DNA from 2 places in the Microbacterium sp. CFBP9023 genome. Region 2 is predicted to be linked to the other one. Evidence: predicted binding sites of a transcription regulator. Region 2 holds the regulator's gene; the other holds the start of a gene.
The links. The regulator LexA, encoded in region 2, represses DNA repair genes until DNA is damaged. The targets are predictions, from matches to a motif close to TCGAACANNTGTTCGA.
Positions count from the first base shown of each region.

Region 1: a site for LexA is predicted at 2,472-2,487, ahead of recA (recombinase RecA). Genes of this name have one in related genera too.

Region 1 is NZ_JAXCWI010000001.1:333,780-337,187, reverse strand. It holds gene miaB (tRNA (N6-isopentenyl adenosine(37)-C2)-methylthiotransferase MiaB) at 1-266, opposite strand, end outside; gene SOM10_RS01570 (regulatory protein RecX) at 353-925, opposite strand; gene recA (recombinase RecA) at 1,232-2,275, opposite strand; gene SOM10_RS01560 (DUF3046 domain-containing protein) at 2,561-2,785, opposite strand; gene SOM10_RS01555 (helix-turn-helix domain-containing protein) at 2,809-3,117, opposite strand; gene SOM10_RS01550 (CinA family protein) at 3,259-3,408, opposite strand, start outside.
Region 2 is NZ_JAXCWI010000002.1:36,763-40,170, reverse strand. It holds gene SOM10_RS10450 (prolyl oligopeptidase family serine peptidase) at 1-1,584, opposite strand, end outside; gene lexA (transcriptional repressor LexA) at 1,640-2,326, opposite strand; gene SOM10_RS10440 (LysM peptidoglycan-binding domain-containing protein) at 2,609-2,971, shown strand; gene SOM10_RS10435 (histidinol-phosphate transaminase) at 3,063-3,408, shown strand, end outside.

The DNA of each region.
Region 1 (3,408 bases), on a different contig from region 2:
GAAGCGAGCTGACCGAGGGTCCCGTAGAGCTTGCCCGCGGCATTGTCGCGAACTGCGCACGTGTTGATGATCACGACATCGGCCTCGGCGCCGTCCGTGGCGCGGACGTATCCCGCACTTTCGAGCGAGCCCGAGAGACGTTCGGAATCGTGGACGTTCATCTGGCAGCCGAAGGTGCGGACCTCGTACGAACGCTGGCGCCCGTCACGGTCGATTGCGGCTGACGACGACGCGATGATCGTCGGTTCACTGCGCGGGATAGTCATGATCTCCCCATTGTACGAGCGGTTCCCCCTCGCTGCCGCTGCCGCTGACCGGCCGGCGCCGGGCGAGGTGCGCGCCCTCCCCGGTGTCAGTCCGAATCGACGAATCGGACCCGCGACGACGAGCCGGAAGATTCCTCGGCGAGGGCCGTCTTCGCAGCCGTCATCGCGATGGAACCGTTGTACCCGCGACGTGATAGCTGACCGACGAGGCGTCTCAGAGCAGTATCCGGCTCGAGGCGGGACATCGATCGTGCTTTCGAGCGAGCGTACTCGAGTGCACGCTCCGCGTCGTCGTCGGGAACGTCGCCCAATGCCGCGTCGATCACATCGCGGGGAATCCCCCGCTGCGAGAGCGCTCGCGACAGAGCGACCCGTCCCTGTCCTTTTCGCTCGATTCCCGACATCACGAGCTGATCGGCGAGAACCGCGTCATCGAGGTAGCCGCGGCGACAGAAGTCGTCGATCACGTCGTCGATCGATCCGGAGTCGAGCCGGACGCGGTTCTCTTCGTAGCCCTTGAGCACCATCCGCGCCTCGGACAAAGAGAGCGATCGAGCCCTCAGCTTGCGCACGAGAAGCTCCTCGGCGTCGACACGCAGCTTCGACGGATCGACTCCGCTCTCATCTGCTGAGTCTTCGTGCGGCTGCAGTGCACGCAATCGGGGAGCAGACCGAGCCGCAGCGCCACGAGCTGGATGCCGTTCGCTGGGCCCACGAGAGTCGACGAGTGGAGCTGGAGCCGAGTCGCCGGTGGATGCGACTCCTGCCGCCGTCGATTCCTCGTGGCCTGCGTCTTCCGCAGCGCGGGGGGTGCCTGCATCGGACCCGGCAGAGCTTCGATCGACCGGCTTCATCCGCGCGGAATCACGGCCGAACAGAGGGATGATGGGGGCGAGCTCCTGAGGCACGCCCCCGCCATCACTCATGGTTCGCTCCGGTTGCGCCACAACCGCGAACCATCACGATCATGCCGGGCGGCGCTCGGCGAGCTCGTCAGCAGGCGCCTCGGTGGCTCCTCCGATGCCGAGCTTCTGCTTGATCTGGGTCTCGATCGCCAGCGCGATGTCGGGGTTCTTGAGCAGGAACGTTCGCGCGTTCTCCTTGCCCTGTCCCAGCTGGTCACCGTCATAGGTGTACCAGGACCCGGACTTCTTGACGATGCCGTGCTCCACACCGAAGTCGATCAGGCTGCCCTCACGGGAGATGCCGACGCCGTAGAGGATGTCGAACTCAGCCTGCTTGAACGGCGGAGCCATCTTGTTCTTCACGACCTTGACCCTCGTACGGTTTCCGACTGCGTCGGTGCCGTCCTTCAGAGTCTCGATTCGGCGGATGTCCATTCGGACGGACGCGTAGAACTTCAGCGCCTTTCCACCCGCGGTGGTCTCCGGCGAGCCGAAGAAGACACCGATCTTCTCGCGCAGCTGGTTGATGAAGATCATCGTGGTGTTCGTCTGGTTGAGCCCACCGGTGAGCTTTCGCAGCGCCTGAGACATCAGACGAGCCTGCAGACCCACGTGGGAGTCACCCATCTCGCCCTCGATCTCGGCTCGAGGCACGAGCGCGGCCACGGAGTCGATGACGATCAGGTCGATTGCGCCGGAGCGGACGAGCATGTCCGCGATCTCGAGCGCCTGCTCACCCGTGTCGGGCTGCGAGACGAGAAGGGCGTCGATGTCGACACCGAGCTTCGCGGCATAGTCAGGGTCGAGCGCGTGCTCGGCGTCGATGAAGGCAGCGATTCCGCCGGCGCGCTGAGCGTTGGCGATCGCGTGGAGGGTGAGCGTCGTCTTACCCGACGACTCAGGACCGTAGATCTCGACGATTCGTCCACGCGGCAGTCCTCCGACGCCGAGGGCGACATCGAGAGCGATGGAACCGGTCGGAATGACGGCGACAGGCGCACGCTCGTCGCTGCCCAGTCTCATGACCGAGCCCTTTCCGAACTGACGATCGATCTGGGCGAGGGCGGTCTCGAGGGACTTCTCGCGGTCAGCGGGTGATGGCATGACGTGCTCCTTATGCTCGCGTGGTGCCGCCTGTAGGCTGTCGCGGTCCTCCCGGCTGGGCGGAACTCTCCGACAAGGCGTATGGCTCTTCGGCTTGTTCTTCACCGTAGGAGGAGCCTCCGACATTGCGTCGTCAGCACCGCGAAACAGGGAGAGAAACGTCTCTGAACCACTTGTGCAGAAGACTACGCCCGTTTCGAACACATATTCGACGACACGCCGTCGCGGCGTGTCGCAAATCGAAACCGCCTCGAACGCGGCCCTCGCCGCGAACGCCTCAGAGGGTCATCGCTTGCGCGGCTCCAGACGACCTGCACCGTGTCGCCGCTCCAGGGGGACATCCGTCTCGGCGCACAGCGCCAGCCAGATCTCGCGCGGTGCGACGCCAGCGTCCAGCGCTTCGTCGGCAGTGCGCCCGGCGAGCTGAGTCAGAACGAGGTCGCTGATCAGAGATGACCCGCGACCGCCGAATTCCGCATCGACTGCGCGGAGGAACTCACTACGTCGCATCAGAGGCTATGAGAGTCCGACGTTCAGTGGAGCGACAGCTCGGGCTCGACAGAAGCCACGAGGTCGTCCGGAACGACATCAGGGAAGACCTGAATGCCTTCGAGGACCGAGATCCGGTCGCCGACCTCTCGCATGATGATCGAGATGGGAACATCCAGAGCGTCAGCCACCGAGGCGAGAATCTCACTCGATGCTTCCTTCTGGCCCCGCTCGACCTCGCTGAGATAGCCCAGCGCCACAGAAGCCTTGCTTGCAACCTGCCGGAGCGTCCGCCCCTTCTGCAGGCGGAAGTCCCTCAGCACATCGCCGATTTCCTGTCGTACAAGAATCATCGGAACCTCCTCCCAGATCGTCTTCTCGAGGTCTCCCTCGAAGAGACCGCCAGTCTAGTCCTACCGACCTTCACAAAATCTACCTTCGCACGCTGTGCTTTCGGTGTGAGCACATAGGACATAACGGAGCGCACCCATCCCCTATTCCCGCAGAACCCGAGCGAGCATATCGATCGCCGCGTCGACCGCCTGCGCCCGCACCTCGGCACGATCACCGGCGAATCGAAACAACTCGGTGACCGAAAAATCCGGCGTCACCACGGCCACATGCACCGTGCCGACCGGCTGACC
Region 2 (3,408 bases):
CGGACCCACCAGCCCCTCGATGTAGTGCGCCTCGAAGTCGTGGGAGTGCGCGCTCAGCATCCGCAGGTCGACCACTCCGTATCGGCTGATCCCCGCGGCGAACGTCCCTCCCCGCACCAGCGACGAGAGCACTGTCCAACCACCCGCCGAGCCGCCTCTGATCGCGATGCGGGCGGGATCCGCGAGCCCGGCATCGGCGAGGCCGCGGGCCGCTGCGATCACGTCGTCGACGTCGACCACGCCCCATCCGCCGTCCAGCCGTTCGCGGTACGCACGGCCGTAGCCCGTCGATCCGCCGTAATTGACGTCGAGCACGCCGATGCCGCGGCTCGTCCAGAACGCGACGGCGGCGGACGCCGCGCCGGTCACATGCGCGGTCGGGCCGCCGTGGACGAGCACGATGTAGGGCGGGAGCTCGTCATCCGCGGCCGGAGCGTGGGCCGAGGGATTCGTCGGCGGGTACGCGAAGGCATGGACAGGCCCGTGCGAGCCGTCGACCAGGACCTCGGATGCGGGCGGCATCCACGCAGGATCGGTCGGCGCAGCTCCCGCGACGGCCTCGACGCGACCCGTGTCGACGTCGACGCACCAGACCCCGGGTTCTGTCGTCGAGCCGTTTCCGGAGAGCAGCACGCGGGAGCCCGCGACATCGTCGACACTCACGTGGCCGTCTGCGGGGAGGGGAATGCGGTGGGCGCTGCCGTCGGGGTCGATGACGATGACCCGGTCGCGACCGTTCGTGCGCACAGCCACGACGCGACCGTCGGCGAGCGGGCGGTACCAGCGATTGCCGAGCACCCAGAGGCCGTATCCCGTGTCGGCGTCGTCGTCGATGATCTGCTCCGCCGTGCCGACCGCCTGGGCTCCGCTGACACGCTGTCGGTGCAGAGCCCAGCGGCCCGAGGGATCGTCGGAGTACACGATCTCGTCGTCAGCCGTCCACTCGGGCTGCAGCGCGGCGCGAGTGGACAGCTCTGTGCGCGCGGTGCCGTCCGAGATCACCAACGACGCTCGCTGCCACGGCATCCGATCGCCGGACCACTCGACCCACGCTGCACGAGAACCGTCGGGAGACAGTGCCGGATGAGCGTAGAACGACTCGCCTTCGACGAGGGTCTTCAACAGCGCAGGCCGGTCGGATGCCGACCCGTCGGTCGGGATCTCGACGATGGCGCGTCGGTGAGGGGAGACGGACAGATCCTCCCGCACGGCGAACAGGCGGCCGCTCTGCAGACGCAGACCGCCGTGCGCCGGGCCCGGGGGTGTCAGAGGAACGGGGACACCGCCGCGGGGCATGCGGTGCACGCGCTGATCCTTGGCATCGACGAAGTACAGCGTGCCGTCGGCATCCGCGGTCCACGCCCCGCCGCCGTACTCGTGGACGCGAGACCGAGCACTCCATGGCGCGGGGAGGATCTCGGCACCCGTCGAACTTCGCACGGTCAAGCGACCGCCCTCGGCAGGGATCGACTCACCCCACCAGATCTCGTCAGCCACGAAGGCGCTGCCATCGATCCGCGGAGACGACGCAGCGATCCGGTCGGGGGTGAACGGAGAGGTCCAGGTACCGAACGGCGACGACATGGTTCGAGCCTATGGTGCGTCGACGCCCGCCGTCACCGGCAGGGTGGGAGGGGAGTCAGACCGCGCGCAGCACGGCGACGATCTTGCCGAGGATGACGGACTCGTCGCCGAGGATCGGCTCGAATGCGGAGTTGCGAGGCAGCAGCCAGGTGTGGCCGTCGCGTCGACGGAGAACCTTCACCGTCGCCTCGCCGTCGAGCATGGCGGCGACGATCTCGCCGTTCTCGGCGCTGCTCTGCGACCGCACCACGACCCAGTCGCCGTCGCAGATCGCCGCATCGATCATCGATTCGCCGGACACCTTGAGCATGAACAGGTCGCCCTTGCCGACGAGCTGCCGGGGGAGCGGGAAGATCTCCTCGACCTGCTGGTCGGCGGTGATCGGGACACCTGCGGCGATGCGGCCGACGAGCGGCACGAGCGCCGCATCGCCCACGGGGGTCGCCACATCGGCGGGATTCTCTCCGCTGGTGCCGGGGAGGTCGATGAGCACTTCCATGGCACGGGTCTTGCCGGGGTCGCGTCGCAGATATCCGCTCAGCTCGAGCTGGCCGAGCTGGTGGGTCACGCTGGACAGCGACTTGAGGCCCACGGCGTCGCCGATCTCTCTCATGCTCGGCGGGTACCCGTGACGGCTGATCGACGTCTGGATGACCTCGAGGATCGCCATCTGCTTGGGACTCAGGCTCTTGCGGCGACGGGTGCGCGGGACGTCGGCGTCGGGGGCGGAGATGTCGCTCATGGTGCTCCTCAGGTGTGCGATTCCGGCGTCTCAGTTCGAATGTCGGAGGCCCGTGGTGGGGTGTTGACATCGAAACCGTATCCGAGAATCGCGCCGAAGTGGAAGATCTGTTCGAGCGTGTCGGCCGATTCCCGGACTTCTGTTTCGAAGAACGCTTGACAGATGTTCGAATTCGAAGATAACTTCGGAACGTAGCTTCGCATTCACGGCTCCCGGCCGAGGCGCGAATGCGAACGCTACGCCAACTTCACCGCCCACGCGGTAGATGCAGAGGAGCACGACATGAGCACCATCACCTTCAGCAGTGCAGCAGTCCTTCCGGCTCGTCCGGCGACGCGGCTCAAGCTGACGGCGCGCGGTCGACGTGTCGTTCTCGCTGTCGCGGCCGTGCCGCTCGCAGCCGGGATCGCATTCGCCGCACTCAGCGGCGGCAGTGCGATGGCCTCAGGCGAACAGACCGCCACGGCATCGTTCGCGACGGTGACGGTGATGCCCGGCGACACGCTGTGGTCGATCGCCGAGAGCGTGGCCCCCGGCGCGGATCCTCGCGACGTGATCGGCGACATCACGCGTCTGAACCTGCTGCGCGGCGGCGAGCTGCAGATCGGCCAGGAGCTGGCGATTCCGGCGCAGTATTCGGAATGAACCCGTGAGGGCCGTTCGATCGAGCGGTGCGGCGCGGAAGCGCGTTCACACTCCGTCACCACGAGCGTCTGTGTAGCGAAGGCGGCCTACCATGGGAAGGGTGACTGCATCACTCGCCGACCTCCCTCTTCGCGACGACCTCCGAGGGCTTACGCCCTATGGAGCGCCGCAAGCGCCTCTTCCGATCGCACTCAACGTCAACGAGAACACGCATCCGGTTCCCGACGCGGTCGCCAGTGACATCCTGGACGACATCGCGGTCGCGCTCCGCGATGTCAACCGCTACCCGGATCGCGAGTTCACCACGCTCCGCGAAGGGTTCGCGGAGTACCTCGGTCATGGTCTCGAACCGGCTCAGATCTGGGCGGGCAACGGGTCGAACGAGGTCCTTCAGCACATTCTGCAGGCGTTCGGCGGGCCGGGCCGCACGGCGTTCA